Regions from separate parts of the Cellvibrio chitinivorans genome, predicted to be linked through region 2. Evidence: predicted binding sites of a transcription regulator. Region 2 holds the regulator's gene; each other region holds the start of a gene.
The links. Region 2 encodes FliA, which starts transcription of late flagellar genes. Its sites were predicted from a motif close to TAAAGTTATNNNNNNNNCGGCCGATANCC; they were not measured.
Positions count from the first base shown of each region.

Region 1: a site for FliA is predicted at 1,852-1,880, ahead of SPL68_RS08220 (chemotaxis protein CheV). Genes of this name have one in related genera too.
Region 3: a site for FliA is predicted at 5,258-5,286, ahead of SPL68_RS08290 (flagellin N-terminal helical domain-containing protein). Genes of this name have one in related genera too.

Region 1 covers NZ_JAYKKN010000002.1:336,075-343,452, reverse strand. Annotated here, with positions in the region: gene SPL68_RS08225 (CheR family methyltransferase) at 1-745, opposite strand, end outside; gene SPL68_RS08220 (chemotaxis protein CheV) at 801-1,757, opposite strand; gene flgA (flagellar basal body P-ring formation chaperone FlgA) at 1,936-2,715, shown strand; gene flgM (flagellar biosynthesis anti-sigma factor FlgM) at 2,967-3,278, shown strand; gene SPL68_RS08205 (flagella synthesis protein FlgN) at 3,446-3,922, shown strand; gene ypfJ (KPN_02809 family neutral zinc metallopeptidase) at 3,992-4,879, opposite strand; gene pgm (phosphoglucomutase (alpha-D-glucose-1,6-bisphosphate-dependent)) at 5,031-6,671, shown strand; gene SPL68_RS08190 (pirin family protein) at 6,738-7,378, opposite strand, start outside.
Region 2 covers NZ_JAYKKN010000002.1:567,142-574,519, reverse strand. Annotated here, with positions in the region: gene flhF (flagellar biosynthesis protein FlhF) at 1-517, shown strand, start outside; gene SPL68_RS09180 (MinD/ParA family protein) at 669-1,493, shown strand; gene SPL68_RS09175 (RNA polymerase sigma factor FliA) at 1,589-2,332, shown strand; gene cheY (chemotaxis response regulator CheY) at 2,520-2,903, shown strand; gene SPL68_RS09165 (protein phosphatase CheZ) at 2,938-3,741, shown strand; gene SPL68_RS09160 (chemotaxis protein CheA) at 3,787-6,141, shown strand; gene SPL68_RS09155 (protein-glutamate methylesterase/protein-glutamine glutaminase) at 6,232-7,362, shown strand; gene SPL68_RS09150 (flagellar motor protein) at 7,362-7,378, shown strand, end outside.
Region 3 covers NZ_JAYKKN010000002.1:356,093-363,470, reverse strand. Annotated here, with positions in the region: gene SPL68_RS08305 (CHASE domain-containing protein) at 1-415, opposite strand, end outside; gene SPL68_RS08300 (flagellin N-terminal helical domain-containing protein) at 754-2,529, opposite strand; gene SPL68_RS08295 (flagellar protein FlaG) at 2,970-3,362, opposite strand; gene SPL68_RS08290 (flagellin N-terminal helical domain-containing protein) at 3,424-5,169, opposite strand; gene SPL68_RS08285 (flagellar protein FliT) at 5,376-5,702, opposite strand; gene flgL (flagellar hook-associated protein FlgL) at 5,949-7,378, opposite strand, start outside.

The sequences.
Region 1 (7,378 bases), 230 kb from region 2:
GAATCTGCCGTTTTAAATCGGCATTGAAATAAATGAGCACATTGCGGCAGAAGACTATATCGAACTTACCTAATGCAGCGTAAGAATCCATCAAATTAAGCGAGCGAAAATCGATTCGCTCTTTAGCAAAGCTTTTCACACGCCAGATAGCAGGCGTTGGGTTATCAAAATAGCGCTCCAATCGCTCAGAGGATAAGCCCCGCATCACCGACAAGCGGTCGTACTCGCCTTTTTTGGCCTGATCCAACACGGTAGATGACAAATCTGTCGCTACGATTTGCACCTGCCGCGCCAAATTACCCATCGCCTGGCGCTTATATTCTTCAACCATCATGCTAATGGAGTAAGGCTCCTGACCCGACGAACAGGCTGCCGACCAGATGCGAATCGGGCCAAACATGCGATTGTTGCCAGCCATTAACTGAGGCAGCAGGATATTTTTCAGGTGGTCGTAGGGATAGTTGTCGCGAAACCAAAAAGTCTCGTTGGTGGTCATGGAATCGACCACTTGATCTTTTAATTTGCGGTTAAACCCCTGCTTGAGTACCCGCACCAGCTCGCCAAATGAGCCGATATTGTTCTCTTCCAGAATGCGACGGATGCGGTTAGTCACTAAATATTGCTTGTTATCGCCCAGCGAAATACCGCAGGCGTCTTCGAGAAACTGACGAAATTGATCAAACTCGGCTTGGTCTATGGTGTCCCGACCCAAGGGTTTGGCAAAAGGCGGCTCTTTATTAATCATATATTTCCAATGTAAAACCGCTGCCGCAGGCTGAATTGCCTAGGGCAGCTCTTAGTCACGCCTCGTCCGGTGGTAACAAACTCTCACCAGTGATCGCCAACACTCGATCATTCACCCGCTTAGCCAACTCATCCGGGTGGAATTTAGCGAGGAAATCATCCGCCCCCACCTTCTTCACCATCGCTTCATTAAATACACCGCTGAGCGATGTATGAAGAATGATGTGCAATTTTTTAAGCGCGGGATTATTGCGCACCTCAGCGGTAAAGGTATAACCATCCATTTCCGGCATTTCGATGTCGCAAATGATCATAATCAGTTCTGACAAGGGATCTTTACCCTCGTTAAGCAGATCCTGCAAATAGTTGAAGCCCTCCAGCCCATCTTTCTTAACGGTGGTTTTAATCCCCATGCCCTCTACCACACGCTGAATTTGCTTACGCGCAATGGTCGAGTCATCAATAATCAATACGTGCTTTTGCACCACACGGTCGGCGATACCATCTTCTATTACCCCTGCACTCACCTCTTCACGTGCAGGTGATACCTCGGCGAGGATTTTCTCCACATCGATAATTTCTACCAGCTGCCCATCAACCTGAGTAACGGCAGTGAGATAGTGCTCTTTACCAGCACCCTTTGGCGGCGGGTGAATATCACCCCAATTCATATTGACGATGCGCTCAACAGAGCGCACCAAAAAGCCTTGGGCAGTGCGATTGTATTCAGTGATGATGACGAAGCAGCTTTCTATGTCTGGCAGCTCACGGCGCCCTATGGCAAGGTTCATATCCATAATCGGCAAGGTGCCACCGCGGATATGGGCAACACCACGTACCACCGAGCTGCGGCCGGGAATGGCATTTAACTGCGGGCATTGCAGCACTTCTTTAACCTTGAAGACATTAATGCCATACAGCTGCTGACCACCCAGCCGAAACAGTAGTAGCTCCAAACGGTTTTGCCCAACCAGCTGAGTGCGCTGATTGACACTATCCATTACTCCCGCCATCAGTAACCTCTTTTATTCTCAGATATTGATCCAACCTACCGGCAAATTAGCGTCGGACTGCGGCACAGTATTTGCTTTGATGCTTAGTAAACCAGCTTAGCGGCAAAAAAGTGTCAGACTTTAGTCGTTATGTTCTTAAGCAGACACTCAGTTCTTACCCTTGAGGATAGGACAAAATATGGAACTTCCTAGTTTTTACAAAACATTCTTATGGAATATTTTGCGCCACGAGAAAAGCAGTAAAAAGATGCTGAAAAAGCCGTCAACCTTGCCAATCGCAGGGTTGTGCATACTGCTATCCAGCCTAAGCTCATCGGTTTTGGCACAAATCTATCCATTGCAGCAATTGAAACTCGATATCGCCAGTTTTTTGGCGGCTGATTACAAGCAATCTACCCATGAACGCATCGATATCAGTGTCAGCAATTTGGATAACCGCCTGCGCCTTGCTAGTTGCTCGCAGCCGGTCGAATTTATCAATCAGGATCAAAGCGGTTTTGGCGGCAACATCAGTGTGAAAGCCCAGTGTGATGGCGGCAAAACCTGGTCGGTGCATGTACCAGCGCAAGTCACCATTTATCGTGAAATTGCCATTGCCGGGCGCGATATAGCTCGCGGAGAAATAATCAGCCAAGCCCACATTACCAGCAATACGGTCAATGTCAGCAGCATTCGGCAGGCATTTTTACCCGATGCAGAGGCGATTATCGGCAAAGAAGCCAAACGCAACATCGGTAAAGGCGAACCCTTTAGAACCGCCGTTTTAGATGCACCTACCGCTGTAAAGCGCGGCGAACTTGTGACACTAGAATCTCTGGCGGGCAGCATCAAGGTCAGCAGTATGGGAACAGCTATGGCGGATGGACGTATCGGCCAGAAAATACGCGTACGCAACAATTCATCAGAGCGCGTCATCAGCGGTGTGGTGGTCAGCCAGGGCCTAGTGCAAACACTTTAAATGAAGAGCGCAAACGCTCTGATGTGAAAAGTGCAAACGCTTTGATTTATAAGAAGAATCCGCTTCCGGGTTCATGAAAGATATTTTAAATATTTGCTAAAGTTAGGCGACAACTGGCCGATAGCCTGCCAGAGACTCCCAAAATTGCACTCACCATTATGGGAGTCATCACTGTCACGACATAGCAACCGCGGCATTTTTGACGTTAATCGCCCAAGAGCCATTCGCTCACAGGCATACAGGGGAACAACATGATTTTAAATACCAACAACACGCTGGACTCGGTAAGTACCAAGGGTACTCGCAGCAAACCTGCAGCGCCGAATACACCCGAAACCAAAACACCAGAAGCAGCTCCAGCGAGCAAAGCTGCTGGCGACCAAGTGGTTTTGAGCCAAGAAGCGCAAAATCTTGGACGCCTGCAAGCCAAGATCGAGAGCTCACCTGATGTCGATATGGACAAGGTGGCGGAAATCAGACGCGCCATCGCAGAAGGTCGCTTTGAGATCAATCCTGAGCGTATTGCTGAAAATATGCTCAACCAAGACGAATTACTGGGCTAACAACTAACCGGCGGATTAACAGCCCTCCCCTGTGCTGGTAATCCGCTAGTGTTTTGCTTTTACAATTTGCCTTTGCACCAGCTGATTGACTATCGGCTCATTTAACTACCAGCATATTTAACTAAAAGTTATCGAAGTAGAAGTTTTACCTAATCGAAGAGGTTGCTATGTCTCTCAACATCACATTACTGCGTGACATGATCGCGCAGGACTCCGCCGCTCTTGCTCAACTCAAACAATTGCTCGCACATGAACGCGAACAATTGGAACAGCGCAAACAAGATGAACTCCCGCGCATCGTTGAGCAAAAAGCGATTTTGCTTGATCAACTCAACCATAACGCGAAACAGCGCCAACAAATTCTCACCACCCTAAATTTGCCTGCAAATGCCGATGGCTGGGATCAGTTTTTACAGCGCAATGCCACCACTCAACCGCTGGTGAACGATTGGAAATTAGTGGTCAGTGAATTTGAAGACTGCCAAAAGATGAACGACATCAACGGCAAGATGATCGCACGCTCACAACAAACCCTGAACCATTTGCTTGGTTTACTGCGCGGCAAAGTCGCGGCACCATCGCTCTACACCGCACAAGGCACAAAAACCCAACATACCTCGACCTATACCGTCGCTAAAGCCTGATACAAGGCGATTAAAAAAGGCCAGCAAACATGCTGGCCTTTTCGTTTGGTGAAAGCAAAGCGCTCAACTCTATTTAAAGGTATTACACGCCTCCACCTTCCCTTGCTCGAAACCCCGCTTGAACCAAGCAACTCGCTGCTTTGAACTGCCGTGAGTAAAGCTTTCCGGGCGCACTACACCACCAGCTTGTTGTTGCAGTTTGTCATCGCCAATTGCAGAAGCTGCATTTAGCGCTTCTTCTATATCGCCCTCCTCCAGCATTTGACGGTCGCTATCCGCGTAATAGCCCCAAATCCCGGCGTAGCAGTCAGCTTGTAGCTCAAGCTTGACTGAAAGTTGATTGGCTTGTTCCTTTGAAACCTGCTGCTGGGCCTGACTCACTTTTGCCGAAGTTCCCAGCAAGGTTTGTACGTGGTGCCCAACTTCGTGTGCAATCACATAGGCTTGCGCAAAATCACCCGGCGCGCCCAACTTGTTTTTCATATCCTCATAAAAAGCCAAATCGATGTAGAGCTTGTGGTCCCCCGGGCAATAGAACGGCCCCATCGCAGACTGTGCATAGCCGCAAGCGGAGTTCACCGCATTGCGAAACAGCACTAATTTGGGCTCCTCGTAAGTCAGGCCAAGCTTTTTAAATTCAAGATGCCAAGTGGATTCGGTGTCAGCCAAGACTACCGAGACAAAATCGGCGAGCTCCTGGTCTTTTGGAGATAACTCTTGTGAACTGGTTGCAACAGAACCGGATGGCGCAGTCAATTGCAGCAGATCTATTCCCATAAACTTGGCGCCAAAATATACAATTACCCCAATAATCAGTAACGTTCGGCCGGTTTTTGTTTGGAGTAGGAAGGGCAAAATTCGCCCAACAGCAGATGCTCCACCCATCGCCATAGAAGGCGGACTGGCGCTGCGCATATCTTCGATGTTGTCACTGCGACGACCTTGTTTCCAACGCATGATAATTCCCTCGTATTTGATCGCGACTTAAAGACTTGTCATCAAACTCTGTTGTTTGACGTGGTTAAATTAATTCAAAGCAGGATACTATAGGCGCATAAACAAATAACGTCAGCCAATCATCTATTTAAAGAAGTAAACAGGAGTTTTTATGCCTACAAGCCCTCTGGCCGGCCAACTTTTACCCGCCGATTTACTGGTAGATCTTCCCAAGCTCATCGATGCGTATTACAACAATAAACCAGATGTCAGTATTGCAGAGCAGCGTGTCAGCTTTGGCACATCAGGTCATCGCGGCTCATCATTCAATACCAGCTTCAATGAAAACCATGTACTTGCGATTAGCCAAGCCATTTGCGATTACCGCCAACATGCAGGTATTACCGGCCCGCTTTACATGGGGATTGATACCCACGCGCTGTCTGAGCCAGCGCAAATCAGTGCCGTTGAAGTACTTGCTGCTAACGGCGTTGAAATTATGCTCGCCCAAAACGGCGAATACACTCCAACCCCAGCCATCTCCCATGCAATCCTAACTTATAACCGCGGCCGCACTACCGGCTTGGCCGATGGCATTGTGATCACCCCATCGCACAACCCGCCCGACAATGGCGGATTTAAGTACAACCCACCCAATGGTGGCCCTGCTGACAGTGACATCACTAATTGGATGCAAGCGCGCGCAAATGAATTACTGGAAAATAATCTGCGCGACGTGAAGCGTATGGATTATCAACAGGCATTGAAAGCGAGCAACACATATCAGCATAACTACATCGAACACTATGTAAAAGATCTGATCAACGTCATTGATATGGATGCGATTCGCAATGCAAACATTCTTATGGGCGCTGATCCGCTGGGCGGTGCTGGCGTCAGCTACTGGAGTGCAATCGCCGATTACTACAATTTAAATTTAAAAGTACTCAACACTGCCGTCGATAAAACATTTTCATTTATGACCGCTGACTGGGATGGAAAAATCCGCATGGACCCATCCTCTGCTTACACAATGCAAGGCATGGTGGAGCGACGCAATCAGTTTGATGTCGCTTTTGCGTGTGACGCAGACCATGACCGTCACGGCATTGTTGCGCCAAGCTGCGGCTTGTTGCCACCGAATCATTATCTTGCAGTAGCAATTGAATATTTATTTCAAAATCGCCCGCAATGGAACGCCAACACTGCTATCGGCAAAACCGTAGTGAGCAGTGCAATGATCGATAAGGTTGCGCAAAAAATCGGCCGCCGCCTGTACGAAGTTCCCGTCGGTTTTAAATGGTTTGCCCCGGGGTTATTTGATGGCTCACTCGGCTTTGGCGGTGAAGAAAGTGCTGGCGCCTCTTTCTTGCGCATTGATGGAAGTGTTTGGACAACCGACAAAGACGGCATAATCCCATCGCTACTTGCAGCTGAAATTAAAGCCAAAACCGGACGCGACCCAGGTGAATGCTACAAAATATTGGCTGATGAATTTGGTCACGCAGCAGAAGCACGTGTAGAAGCGCCAGCAAATAGCGTACAGAAAAAAGCGTTCGCCAAACTCACACCAGAACAAATCACATCAACCGAACTAGCAGGGGATAAAATTGAAACCATCCTCACGCAGGCACCAGGCAACAATGCTGGCTTTGGTGGAATTAAGGTGATGACACAAAACGGCTGGTTTGCAGCGCGCCCATCAGGCACAGAAGAGATTTACAAAATTTACGCTGAAAGCTTTAAAGGAAGCGAGCACTTGCAAGAGGTTATTGCTGAAGCTCAAACCATTGTTGACAAAGCTATTTCCTAATCTCAGTTTTATTTGATAGCAAATTAAAAATGCCCGACTAGATCGGGCATTTTTAATTTAGAGTTTTTAACTAAGGGTTGGCAAAGGAATCCAATCAACCTCACCTGGCACCATGGTAAAGCCGCCATTCGCCCAGCGTTCTCCGGCAGCACGAACTTTTTCTCGCGAAGACGCCACAAAGTTCCACAGAATAAATCGATCACCCGCCAGCGGTTCTCCGCCTAACAATAAAATGCGCGCACCACTCACAGTTTCGATAACATCTCCTTCATCCAATACTGCCATATGAAATTCCGGCACCATCTCGCCATTTACTGTCACGTTGCCGAAGGCAACATAGATTGCTAATTCCTGCTGAGGAAAATCAGGCGTGTACTGAGCATCTGCACCCAGTGAAATATCAATATAAGTAGTAACACTCGGTGTTTTAACAGGCGACTCAACGTCGAATGCCTTTCCAATTAATACATGTGCGCTTAGGGTCGGCAAATGAATTGAGGGAATTTGATCCGCAGAATAATGTGCAAAAGAAGGTTCACAATCTTCGACATCAGTTGGTAAAGCTAGCCAGGTTTGAATGCCTTCAACTACTTCATTTTTTTGGCGAATATCTGCAGGTAAGCGTTCGGAATGAACAATCCCATTACCTGCTGTCATTAAATTAATCGCGCCCGGCTCAATACGCTGTGTAGTGCCTAAGCTGTCTT
Region 2 (7,378 bases):
CTACCGAATCGCTGCGCACGATCAACTGCGCTCACTGGCGCGTATTCTGCGCGTTCCGGTGCGCGTGGTAGATGAAGTCAATCCACTGGACACTGTGCTGCGCAGTTTGCGCCACTGTTCATTGGTATTGATCGACACCGCTGGTTTCCGCCACGGCGATCCACACTTGAAGGCGCAATTAAAGGCGCTGGCCGATCAGCAAATGGTTAAAACCTATCTGGTGATGTCCTGCAACAGCCAAGCGCAAATGCTCAAGGCATCGGTTCACGCTTATGGCGCAGCGCGTTTGCAGGGCTGCATTCTCACTAAGTTGGACGAAACCGCGAGTATCGGTGAAGCCTTGGGTGTAGCTGCGCAGAGCCGTTTACCAATTGCTTACACCACTGATGGTCAGGATATTCCCAAAAATCTGGATGTCGCGCGTGCGCATCAGCTGGTATCGAAAGCCGTTGCACTGCTCAAAACTAATCCAGCGGTGGCTGTTTCCCAGCCAGAGCAGCAGCAAAAAAGCAGATAAGTACAGGATTTTATTGGTGAAACTGAAATTAGTCGGATGAATTGCTAATCCCTATCTATAATCAGATCACCATTGGTGTGTCGCCCGCTAAAGTGATCAGCATCACAACAGCCCGGCACAACTCAACGACAAGGTTTGGAGTTTTGCGTAGATGAGTCAAGTGCGACCAGTACAGGTGATCGCGGTATCCGGCGGCAAGGGCGGGGTAGGCAAGAGCAATATTTCCGTCAACCTCAGTATTGCGCTAGCAGAGTTGCGCCGTCGCGTTGTACTTCTGGACGCTGACTTGGGCTTGGCGAATGTTGATGTGCTCTTGGGTGTTCGCGCAACTCACACTTTGGCCGATGTTTTGGCGGGTACTCATAGCCTTAACGATGTTCTCGTCACTGGTCCTGCCGGAATGAAAATTGTGCCTGCGTCTTCCGGCGTGCAGCGTATGGCCGAATTGAGTTCAGCTGAGCATGCAGGATTAATTAATGCATTTAATGATTTGTCCGATCAGGTCGACATATTAGTCATTGATACTGCCGCTGGTATTTCCGATACCGTTGTGAGTTTTGTGCGCGCCGCCAATGAAGTGATGATCGTCGTGTGTGATGAGCCATCATCCATCACCGATTCCTACGCGTTGATCAAATTACTCAATAAAGAATACGGCATGCAGCGCTTCCGGGTTGTGGCGAATATGACTCGCACACCGCAAGAAGGCATCAACATGTTTAACAAACTTAATACGGTGTGTGAGCGCTTTTTGGATGTGACCTTGCAGTTTGTGGGGCAGATTCCATTTGATGAAAATGTGCGCAAAGCTGTACAAAAACAAAAGGCGCTACTTGAGTTTGCGCCTTCATCAAAAGCGGCTGTTGCGATACGTGCACTCGCGCAAACAGTTGATAAATGGCCGCTGCCCAATTCGCCTACTGGGCGATTGGAATTTTTTGTTGAGCGTTTGTTGCAGGCAGCGAATGCGCGTTAACCTGCAAATGGTAGTAGGGAAGTGGATATATAAAACACGCTGTACCGCAAGGCTGTTGGGACGCTGCCAGATTATTACTGAAAAGAGGGCGCTCAATGGCCGCAGTCAATGGTTTAGCCATGTACGATAAAAAAACCTTACTTGATGCCCAGATCAATATTGAAGAATACGCTCCCTTAGTTAAGCGTATCGCTTATCACATGATGATGCGTATGCCTGCCAGTGTGCAGGTAGACGATCTGATTCAGGCCGGCATGATCGGCCTTATCGAAGCCTCCCAAAAATATGACGCCTCGCGCGGTGCGAGTTTTGAAACATATGCCGGAATTCGTATTCGCGGTGCGATTGTCGATGAGATGCGCCGCGGTGACTGGGTGCCTCGCTCGGTGCATCGCAATGCGCGCAGAGTAGCTCAAGCGGTTGCGGCAGTTGAAGCGCGCACCGGTCGCGATGCAAGCGATAGCGAAGTCGCCGCTGAGCTGGGGGTTGAACTCGAAGAATATTTTGAAATGCTGCAAGACTCCAACGGCAGCCGTTTATTTAGTTACGAAGAAACCTTTGGTGAAGAAGACAGCAACATCGATGCTTCTGAGCACAGCAGTGCATTTGTCAGCCCGCTCGATGGTATCCAGCGCGATGGTTTAAAACAGGCGTTGGCAAAAGCCATCGCACTTTTACCCGAACGCGAACGCATGGTGCTGGCGCTTTATTATGATCAAGAGCTCAACCTGAAAGAGATCGGTTTGGTGCTTGGGGTAAGTGAATCCCGCGTTAGTCAGATTCACAGTCAGGCGGCGGCGCGTTTACGCCACAAGCTGGCGGATTGGCAAGCGGGCTGAAGCTTGTTCAAATATCAGGCGAATTGGCTGTGATTTCATAGATAACTAGCAAAAACTCTGTATTTACAGGTATTTGGGCTATGATTCGCATTAAAAGTTGAAGATTTGTGTGCCAGCACTGGCCGAAGCTTTAACTCCTACTAGACTATGAGTAAATGAAAATCCCGTCAGGGTGGTGGAGGTTGCGTTGGATAAGAATATGAAGATCTTGATTGTTGATGACTTTTCAACAATGCGACGGATCATTAAAAACTTGCTGCGGGATTTGGGCTTTTCCAATACCCATGAAGCAGATGATGGCGTCACGGCATTACCTATGCTGAAAAGTGGTGATTTCCAGTTTTTGGTAACTGACTGGAATATGCCAGGCATGACCGGAATCGATTTGCTCAAGGCTGTTCGCGCCGATGAAAAGTTGCGCACCTTGCCGGTATTAATGGTGACAGCGGAAGCCAAGCGCGACCAAATCATCGAGGCGGCGCAAGCGGGAGTGAATGGTTATGTGGTTAAACCGTTTACTGCGCAAGCACTGAAGGAAAAAATCGAGAAAATTTTTGATCGCGTCGGTTAATTGTCTTCGATCAAATAATAAATAAGGCGTTGTCATGGCATCTGAACTCCAAACATCCTTCAATGAAGAATTTGTGATCGAACTGAAAGAGTGCGCCAAGCTGCTCACCGAAAAATTACAAAGCGATCAGTTCGAAGAAGCATCAGTGCTAATTCATACCATCACTCAAGCGCGCGACCGTCATATTTTTCAATCTGTCGGGCGTTTAACGCGTGGTTTGCACAATGCAATTGTCAACTTCAATGTCGATGCCGATCTCACTAAAGAACCGCCGAAAATTGCCAATTCGGATATTCACGATGCCTCCAATCGTTTGAATTACGTTATTGAGTTAACGCAAAAAGCCGCTGAAAAAACCATGGATGTGGTTGATGAAGCTGCTCCTATTGCGATGAATCTCGGGCAAGAAGCCAGCAGTTTGCGCACCGAGTGGGCGCGCTTGAAACGCCGTGAAATGACGCCGGATGAATTTCGCCAACTCTATGAACGTATGGATGGTTTTTTAGGGCAAATGGTTACCGGCACCGAACAATTAAGCAAAAACTTGCAAGATATTGTTTTAGAACAAGGCTTTCAGGATTTAACTGGTCAAGTATTAAAGCGCGTGATCGGGTTGATTAATGATGTTGAAAAAGATTTGGTCAGTTTGGTGCGTATTGCCGGTCAGGTTGAAGAAATTGCCGGCCTCGATGTAGATAGTGACATGCTTGAGCACGACAAAGAAATTATGCTCAAACGTAAAACCGAAGCGGAAGGCCCGCAAATTAATAAAGAGCGCGCAGATGTGGTATCAGGCCAGGATGATGTTGACGATTTATTGTCGAGTCTGGGCTTTTAATTACGATAATTTTTAATATCTGCGTGACACGCGAGGTAAAGTTGAATGAGTTTTGGTGATGACGAGGATATTCTCCAGGATTTTCTGGTAGAGGCGGGAGAAATCCTTGAGCGCCTGAGCCAGCAATTGGTTGATTTGGAGCAACGTCCTGAAGACAAAGACCTGTTGAATGCGATCTTTCGCGGCTTTCATACCGTTAAAGGCGGTGCAGGTTTTTTGGCACTAACACCCATGGTCGAATGCTGCCATTTGACTGAAAACTTATTTGATATTTTGCGCAATGGCAAACGTGCCGTTACATCGGAATTGATGGACGTTGTGCTTGAAGCGTTGGATATGGTTAACCAGCAGTTTGAATTGGTTTCCCAGCGCGAAGAATTACCTCCGGTTGACCCATCGCTGATCGCCGCTTTGGAACGCTTGGTTTCCTGTGCAGATTTGAATGAAGCGGATGAGCCAGAAAATATTGAAATCGAGGTGCCTGCTGTATCTGCTGTTTCGGAAACTGCGCCAGTTGCAGAAACTCCCAGTGGAGATATTACCGACGAAGAATTCGAACAATTGTTGGATGCAATCGCCGGTAAGCCCGCATCAGCCAATGAGTCCATTGCTACGGATACTCCAATAACATCTTCGGGGAATGATGACATCACCGATGATGAATTTGATGCGCTTCTGGATCAATTACACGGTAAAGGCAAAGGGCCGGGCACCGCAGCTCCTATAGTTAGCAATGCTCCATCGCATACTACAAATTCAGCTTCTGCTTCTGGCCGTGACGAAATTACTGACGATGAATTTGAAGCATTGCTCGATCAGCTTCATGGTAAGGGCAAAGGCCCTGGGCCAAGTGCAGCTCCAGCTGTATCTGCGCCTACAGCAACATCTTCATCAATACCTGCACCAACCGCGGCGAGCGCAGGTGGCGACTTAATTAGCGATGATGAATTTGATGCGTTGCTCGATCAGTTGCACGGCAAAGGTAAAGGGCCGGGCGCGACTCTAGCATCAACATCAGCACCTGCAATTAAACCCGCAGAAATAAAAACTCCTGAGGTAAAGCCATCAGAGATTAAAGCAGCGAAATCAGAAACCGCTGCCGTAAAACCCGCAGCACCAAAACCTGCAGTAGCGACACCGGCGAAAAAAATCGAATCGCCTAAGGCTGCCGCAGCACCAGCGGCTGCCTCGAACAATGACAAAGAAGCGCCGCAAGTTGAAACAACTGTGCGGGTAGATACCCAGCGCCTCGATGACATTATGAATATGGTTGGTGAGCTGGTATTGGTGCGCAATCGTTTAGTGCGTTTGGGTAATGCTTCAACCAATGAAGCTTTGGTAAAAGCTGTTGCCAATCTCGATGTGGTTACCGCAGATTTGCAAACATCGGTAATGAAAACCCGCATGCAGCCGATCAAAAAAGTCTTTGGTCGTTTCCCGCGTGTTGTTCGCGACCTTGCGCGTAATCTACGCAAAGAAATTAATTTGGAATTGGTGGGTGAAGAAACAGATTTGGATAAAAATCTGGTTGAAGCACTTGCCGATCCTTTAGTGCATTTGGTGCGCAACTCGGTCGATCACGGCATCGAATTTCCTGAGATCCGCGAGGCTAATGGCAAATCGCGTGTAGGCCAGGTTGTGCTGTCTGCTGAACAAGAGGGTGATCATATCCTTCTGTCAATTAGCGACGATGGCGCCGGTATGGATCCGGTAAAGCTGCGTAATATTGCAGTTGAGAAAGGTCTGTTCGATGAAGATACCGCCAATCGATTATCCGATACCGAAGCATACAATTTAATTTTTGCGCCTGGTTTTTCAACGAAAAAAGAAATTTCCGATGTGTCTGGCCGCGGTGTAGGCATGGATGTGGTGAAAACTAAAATCACCCAATTAAACGGCACCGTAGAAATCAAATCGGAATTGGGTAAGGGCACGCGTTTTATTATTAAAGTGCCGCTCACCCTAGCTATTATGCCAACGCTTATGTTTATGCTCGGGCAGCAAACATTTGCCTTCCCATTGGTGAGTGTGAATGAAATTTTCCACATGGATTTAACCAAGAGCCATATTGTTGACGGGCAGGATTGTGTTGCGATTCGCGATCAGGCAATCCCTCTGTTTTATATGAAAGATTGGCTGGTTAAAAACGCCTACGGCGAACGTCCTGACAATGCACACGTTGTTATCGTTACTGTTGGAACCCGCCGCGTTGGCTTTGTGGTTGACCAGTTGATCGGGCAAGAAGAAGTTGTCATCAAGCCGCTCGGTAAAATGCTACAGGGCACCCCTGGTATGGCTGGCGCCACGATTACAGGTGATGGCACCATCGCGTTAATTCTGGATATTCCCAGCTTGCTGCGTCGCTATGCAAAAGGATCGACCAGTTGGGGTCATAGCTAATCGTTGTTTTGGTTTTGGCGACCCGATTTATTAGCGCGGCCAACTCAAACGTTAATTTTTCACAGCAGTTGCAACTGCGGAGTGAGTTAGATGCCTGTTCGGGTATTAGTAGTTGATGATTCAAATTTCTTTCAGCATCGCTTGAAAGATATTATTAATGAGCACCCGGATTTAAAAGTCATCGGCATAGCCAGTAATGGTCGCGAAGCAGTAGAAAAAGCAGAACAACTAAAGCCGGACATCATCACCATGGATTTTGAAATGCCGGTGATGGATGGCGTTACTGCGATCAAGCTGATAATGGCCAATCGCAAAGTGCCGATTCTGATGTTTTCTTCGCTTACCTATGAAGGCGCTAAAGTAACACTCGATGCTTTGGCCGCAGGTGCGCTGGATTTTATTCCCAAAGATTTCGCTGAAGTATCGCGCAGCTCAGATGCACTCAAGAAAAAACTGCATGAGCGCCTGATTACTTTAGCGGGCGTTACTGCACGTGCGGCGCCCATTATTGAGCCAAGACCAACCTCTGTTTCATCAACCCCGCAGTTACGCGCCCCGGTTCCTGTTACACGAACGCCTGTGCGGCCAATGGTAAATGCGCCAGCAGAGGATTCGGCAAAATCCTCCGGTGTTGATAATTATCGCCTCAAAAAACAACCCAAGTTACTGGTGATAGGCGCCTCAACAGGCGGGCCAGTTGCACTAGCTGAAGTGTTGACCACACTGCCTGCCAATTTCCCCTTACCTATAGTGCTAGTGCAGCACATGCCGGAAAATTTCACTAAGGCATTTGCCGAGCGTTTAAATAAACAGTGCAATATTCGCGTGCGCGAAGCAGTAGACGGTGACCAGCTACAAGCGGGTTTGGCATTGCTGGCACCGGGTGGAAAACAGTTAATGCTTGATCGCCGTAATGGTGGTTCTGTGCGAGTGTTGCCGGATGATGAGCGCGTGAATTACAAACCTTCGCTTGATATTACCTTTGGTTCAGCAGCCAATATTTACGCCGACAAAGTGTTGGGGGTTGTATTAACCGGAATGGGGTCCGATGGTTGCAATGGTGCGCGCTTATTAAAAGAAGCGGGTTCTGCTCTCTGGTCACAAGATGAAGCAAGTTGCGTGATTTATGGTATGCCGATGGCAGTTGCACGAGCGGGATTGACTGATAAAGTCTTAAGCCTGAAAGAAATTGGGCCACGCTTAGTGCGAGAGGTTATGTAATGGATTTGCTAAGCAT
Region 3 (7,378 bases), 210 kb from region 2:
CTGGCCCGCCCAGAATGAAAAACGCAAAAATTTGTCGCTCATCCGTCAGGCTATTCGGGAAGCCAACAAAGCGGCGGATTAACAAGGCGCCAACAACACCCGCCAAGGTACTGGCGCAGGCGATTTCCATTGCTACAAGAATTGATTGAAATGTAATCGTCGGAGCTGGGTTGATAGAAATGTTGAGCAGTGTCGAGCCAAGAAAAACGCCAATCGACATGGGTAAACCCCATATCAATAACGCACCCAAGGCGACACCCATAGGAAGAAATAAACCCGAGACAAACCCCGGTGGAATCGCCAGCAATAGCGACAATCGCCCAGCCACTAGATAGGCGAGAGCCAATAAAACTATTCGCAGTGCAATAACCGTTGCTGGTGGATGAGAAAATTTATCGGGCAAACCAGTAACCATGCAGCGCTCTCGATGTTTGATATGCGTAAAGCACACTCAAATCACTTAATTAGATGTATTTATAGACTAGCCGAGAGAAACCGATAGCACCGAAAAAAATAAAAAAACCGCAGACAGAGCTGCGGTTTTTAATCCCTCCCCCGCCTCCCTTTTTCAAAGGGAGGAGCTTTGAACTCCCCTTCGTTTCAAGAGGAGCTTTGGACTCCCCTTCGACTTAATTTAAGAAGAGCCTTAAATTCCTCTTCTTAATTCGAAGGAGCGTTGAACTCCACTCTTTATTAAAGAGACGCTTTTAGCTCCCCTCTTTTTAAAGAGGGGCTGGGGGAGATTTATTTACCTTATCTCAACAATTGCAACACTTGCTCTGGGCGCGCATTTGACTGTGCGAGCATCGCTTGCGCTGCTTGTTGCAACACTTGCGCGCGGCTTAATGCAGCGGTTTCAGCAGCAAAGTCGGCATCGGTAATGCGCGAGCGAGAAGCTGAAGTTTTTTCTGAAACGTTAGCAAGGTTGGACATGGTGAAATCCAAACGGTTGTTCACCGCACCCAAGTCTGCACGTGTGGCGTTTACCTGCTCCAGTGCTTTATCAACGATGCTGATTGCACGTTGCGCACCTTCGTAGGTGTCGATCTTAATACTGGCTACGCTGCCAACACCTTCGGTGGCGTTGCGTTCTTGAAAGCCGGTAATGGCCAAAACATCAGCAACGGTAGCAGTATCACCGTACTTAATAGAAATCTCTTCACCGTTAGCAGAGCGTAAAGCGATTTGCCCAGTTCCTCCCGCAAACGCAACCACACCGGTTTCATTGGAAGATAGATTTATTACACGAACAGTTTCAGCCAAAGTAGTGGCCGCCGTACCGGTACCGGTGATTTTACCAATCTGGATACCGTTAATAATTAAATCACCTTCTTGCAATACATTTGAGGATGTACCAACCGCGGTGCCAAGCAAGTTTCCATCAGCATCTTGTACATCAATACCTATCGCAGCTAACTCAGCAGCAGATGCGGTACCTGCTTGAATAGTCACACCACGCTCTTCAGCACTTTCATCGTTAAATACAAGTGAAAAATTGGTATCAACAGCTGTGGTTACGCCAGCACCGGATGCCCCACCAGCGGTAGAAGAATCTGTTACTCGAATTGCAGTTCCGCCTGGCGCGGTCAGCACCAACTTGCCGCTATCGGTTAAGGTTGCTTCCACAGCGGTTTCAGCATTAATTTTGGCAACTAACTCTTTCATGTCGTTAGTGCCAGTCAGAGTATAGGTTTGCTGTAAACCATCACCGTCAGTATATGAAATTGTCAAAGTCTCGGACGGTGAACGCAACACACCCGACCCAGCACCAGCAGCAGTGTATTGAACCAGCGTGGTCACGCTAGCACCCTTACCTTCCAGGTCAGCGTTCCAGATTTTCATAATGTCGTTGACAGTTGTTGTAGCCGCCGCTGGAACAGCACTCAGCTCAACACCGTTTACGATCAGGTCACCATCTGTATCAAGATTGCTCAACGCATCGATATATTCATCTATGGTTGGAGGAGCGGACAAGGTAGCAGACGTCGTCTCTGCCCCAACAATATCCCCCGAAGAACCGCCCATGCTGGTGGTCGAGAAAGAACCGATGGTTACATCCATCACTTCATTCGCTTGCGAACCCACTTGCAGGAAGGTTCCCTTCATGGTGCCGTCGAGCAGTTTTTGGCCGTTGAAGGAGGTGGTTTCAGAGATGCGATCCATCTCTTTTTTCAGTTGCTGTACTTCCGCATCCAATGTTTTGCGGTCGGCATCGTTATAAATGCCGTTCGCAGATTGAATAGAAAGTTCGCGAATGCGTTGCAGCATGTTGGTAACTTCTTGCAAAGCACCTTCTGCGGTTTGTACGAGTGATACACCGTCGTTCGCGTTGCGGATCGCTTGATCCAAGCCGCGAATTTGGGAAGTCATACGGTTTGAAATGGCGAGGCCTGCGGCGTCGTCTTTTGCCGAGTTAATACGTTGGCCAGAAGACAAACGCTCGGTAGCTCTATCAAGCGCATTTCCAGAGTTCAACAATTGGCGCTGTGAATTCAAGGAAGCGACATTGGTGTTAATGATTAAAGGCATAACAAATCTCCTAATGATTGTTCCTGTTCACAGCGATTTATCTGTGACAAGCCGACAGTTGAAGCTCAGAAACATCGACAATCAAAATCGCATGGTCTGTGAGAACTTCGTGGCAAGACTTGTAAGAAATAAAACCAACGGGATTTCTATACGGGTCGCCTAAACGGGTTTTTGCACGGACCGTGCCAAAAAAATTTGCGGCCGAAAAAACGGAGATTTGCAGCAGTAAAAAAGCGCTGAATAAAACGGCAGAACGAGATTAAAAAATGGAGAGAATTAGCTCAGAAAATACGCAACTATTTTTATAATTTTTAAATTAATTTCACCGCAAAGTATTAACACAAAAACAGCGCGCAAAAAAAAGAGCAGCCCCAAGCTGCTCTTTTTTAACACTCACAAAATGACAAAAAAGCCATTAAAAACAGGCAATTACAACAAAATCATGCCTGTGCATTTATTAGGCTGATTTGATCATCTATCGCCAACTGCTGAGCCAAACGCAAAAATATTTCGTTCGGAATCTGACGAATAACTTCTTGCGTATTGCGATCCAACACCTTGACGATGGTCTCACCGGATTCTGCATCGTAACTGAAATTTAAATCGCGCTGGGTGGACTGAATATAGTCATTCATTTGTGCAACAGCGGCCTGTACTTTCTCTTGAACCGCTTGAGAATTGACGGCATCAACAGCTACAGGCTTTGCCGCTTCGGCAATTGGCGGCAAATCATTGCCGGTTTTTTGACCTTGAGCGCCACCCACCAACGACGAAGCCGATACAGATTTAATCTGTACCGGGTTCGCAGTTACTTTAGTGATCTCATTCATCATGTAGCCCTCACTAGAAGCGATTCAGGGCTAGCCTTGCGGCTAACCCTGACCTGTTATCACCTTATCTCAACAGTGACAGCACTTGTTGTGGTCGAGCGTTGGATTGCGCCAGCATCGCTGAAGCCGCTTGTTGCAACACTTGTGAACGGCTCAGTGCAGCAGTTTCCGCAGCGAAGTCAGCATCCATAATACGTGAACGAGCAGCTGAGGTTTTTTCAGAGATGTTAGATAAGTTAGATACAGTGAAGTCCAAACGGTTGTTAGCAGCACCAAGCTCTGAACGGGTATCGTTCACTTGCTCCAAAGCCTTGTCGATAATACCGATAGCTTTTTGTGCGCCTGCTTCGGTAGAGATATCGATAGATGCTACAGAACCAGCACCTTCGGTGGCGTTGCGCTCTAGGAAGCCAATCTCAGTTCCCATTGTAGCTGTTGCATTGTCACCATATTTAATGGATATTTCTGAACCATCAACAGACTTCAAATTGATACCAGTACTGGAACCATAAGCAATAACACCAGTTTCTGATGACTTTTCATTAATAGCCTCAATTAGATTTTCAGCTTTTGTCGTAGCGCCTGCGGCGTCAGCGGCCGCACCACCAGAAACAGGACCAACTTCAACACCGTTGATAATAAGGTCGCCCTTATTAAGACCAACGTTTGCGTTCGCAGTTGTAACAGCCCCGCCTTTTATTGAGCCGTCATCATTAATTGTGTTTAGACCACTTGATGTTACAGCAGTAGCCACTTCGACTTTAATACCTACAGTATTTCCGGCTGTTTCATTAAATACTAACGAAAAACCTGTAGTGGCAGTAGCAGCAGTACCCGCATTAGTAGCACCGTTACCTAAGCCTGCCCCAATGGTAATACTGGTAGAGTTTTGAGCGGTTAGCACAAGCTTTCCTGCATCATTTAATGACGCTTGGACAATTCCACCTGCACTTTCATTAATTTTGGCAACAACCTCTTTCATATTGTTGGTGCCAGTGATATTCAATGTTTGAGTATTGTTATTACCGTCAACAACATTTATTTGCAGTGAGTCTGTACCGGCTACGAGAACCCCCGAACCAACGTTAGCTGCAGTAAACTCAGAAATAGTACCGACTGAAACTCCAACACTGTTGAAGTCTGCATTTAAAGTCTCCAGCATGTTGTTAACATTCGTTGCGGTGAGGACCGAACTGCTTGCCTTGTCATTAACTGTTAATGCACCAGCAACTAAGCCAGTTACAGCTGTAGTTACTGCAGCAAAAGTAGTAGAGCTACCGACAAGATCGCCTGACGACCCACCCAAGGAATTGGCATTAAATGAACCAATAGAAATATCAATCGTTTGGTTTTGCTGAGCGCCCACTTGTAGTTGTTTGGTACCCATTGAACCATCCAACAGGTTTTGGCCGTTGAAGGTAGTCGTTTCAGCAATACGGGTTAATTCTGATTGCAGTTGTTTTACTTCTGCCTGCAAAGTTTTACGGTCGGAATCTGAGTAGATACCGTTTGCAGATTGAACCGACAGTTCACGCATGCGTTGCAGAATGTTAGTAGATTCTTGCAGCGCACCTTCAGCGGTTTGGATCATAGACACGCCGTCGTTAGCGTTACGGATTGCTTGGTCAAGGCCGCGAACTTGTGAGGTCATGCGGTTGGCAATTGCCAAACCAGCAGCGTCGTCTTTTGCTGAGTTAATGCGGTTACCGGAAGACAAACGTTCGGTAGCGCGGTCAAGTGCATTTCCTGAGCTCATCAACTGACGCTGTGAATTGAGGGATGCCACGTTGGTGTTAATTACTAAAGCCATGATTAATCTCCTGGATTAATGTCGTTGCAGTATCACTGCTGTCTGTTGATGAAGACTGTGTGCACTTGCTCATCAGCGCTTCTAACAAGGTTATCGACACATCCGGGAGTTGCTTTAGAAATTTTTTATGGCTTTAGTAAAATTTTTAAGGCAGGTTTTGCAAAAATCTATTGCGGTTGGTTATATAAAAGCGCTCGTTCGTCAAATTACTGACCATAGGCATCAAGCGCTTTTGAGGCTTTGTTTGACTGACGAAGTTCCGTCGCCACTTTGTCGCGATTATTAATCGCCAATTCGGACAAAGCTTTATTAATCGCCTGAATCTCCTGAATGACTTCCGCGGCACTGGCTTCCAAATCGGCCTGCGCTAAAGATTGAAGGTATTCAAGGTCATTAAGGGATAGAAGCCCTTGTTGGCGCTGTTGGACGAGTATTTCAAACGAGTCCCAGTCATCCGCCTGAGCGAGGGACAATAAGGCTCTGGATTGCTGCAAAGCGCGGGAAAGAGGGTCAAGCAAGGGGTTTACGTCCATAAAGCACTCTTTTTGATGGTGGAGCAGATGTTGTTTCAAATGCGAACCAAGTCGCATTAAGCCCGGCCGCACCTAAAGAGTAGCAAAAGTTAGTCCGTAATACAGAATAAGATGCCAAAACGACGTGCCTTAATCTCCCCCAACCCCTCTTTTTCAAAGAGGGGCGCTAGCTCCTCCCTTTAGCAAAGGGAGGCTGGGAAGGATTTGATTCGCTTAGCTGATTGGCATTACAAAACAGCAAGCTTGTTATAAGTAGGAAAAGAGCGTCAGTTGACTTACCTTGGCAAACCCCTGTTGAGATGCCTGCAAAACCAAGCTCTGCATAGACAGGCGAATGGTTGCCTCGGCTACATCTACATCCTCAAGGCTTGAAAGGGTCTGTTGCGAATAGAGAATGACATCCAGATTCAAATCCCGCGCGCTTTCCAAAGTATTTTGACGCGCACCTATCTCACCCTGAACGGATACGATTGTGGTTTCTGCATTCGTCAGATTGACAATGGTTTTAGCCACCATCTCCGCCAATTCCGCTTTGCTTTCAGTGGTGTCTTTTACATTTTTCATTGCATCGCTAAAACGCGACAAAGTCGTTAACAAACCTTGTTTATTGGTGGACTCAACAAAAAATGAATCCCCCGCTACACCATTGGTTGAAGTCACGCCGGTAGAGACTGCCAAACCAATCGCAGAATCCAGCGCTGTTGTGCCGCTATGCACACTAATATTCGCACCGCTTGCCGATGCGAAACCCGAGGTAGATGCCGTTAAACCGAGATTGCCCAGCTTTCCGGTATTAGGTGCAGCTGAAAGCGCTGTAACAAAATCAGTTTGGTTATTAACGGCAGCATTAAACGTAAAGGTTTCCGTTCTGCCGTTTACTGTGACTTTAAATGAAGTGCCGGCAGGTATAGAAACAGGCGTTGCAAAATTAAACGGTAAAGTCGCCGATGTAGGCGGCGATGGGTTGCCGGTAATATTTAAACTCACACCATTAATTTCAATTTCTTCGCCTTTGGTGTAAAGCGCGTTAGCTACTAATACTTTTCCCGTTGTACGCTCAGTAATGGTGTAGTTTGCTGCTGCAGGCTGCGGAGGTATTGCAGAAGGATCAGCTACCGCAGAAGGTGCGTTAAAAGTGATAACCATATCTTCGGGATAAAATGCATCAAACACTTCCTGATCAGTCACCTGCCCTACACTAATCACCGCCGCAGGCGCAGCACGATTCGCACTGCTGGCAGAAGTAATAAAAGTGTTGTGGCTACTGGGAATATCCACAAATAATTTTTTGCCTGAATCACTCACTGCCACACTGACTGAACCAGAGGCTTGCAAGTTTAATTGGCCCTCATCGCCCATATAAGTGTAATTGCCGCCGCCATTACTGACGAAGGGTTGGGTATCGCCTTTGTAGCCAGCAAAAATATATTGCCCAGATGAGTTGCGAGTATTTTGCAAATTGATTAGCTCGCTGATACGCGTATCCACTTCTGCTGCGAGCGATTGATAGTCTGCCGCAGTTAATACCGCCGTGTTACCCGCTTTTACGCCCAGTTCGCGCATCCGCTGCATCAACTCAACAATGGATTGCAAATTCGTTTCTTCGAGGCTCAGGCTGTTATCGGCGATATCGACATTCTTTTTGTATTGTTCAGTGCGCGCGATATTTTGATTAA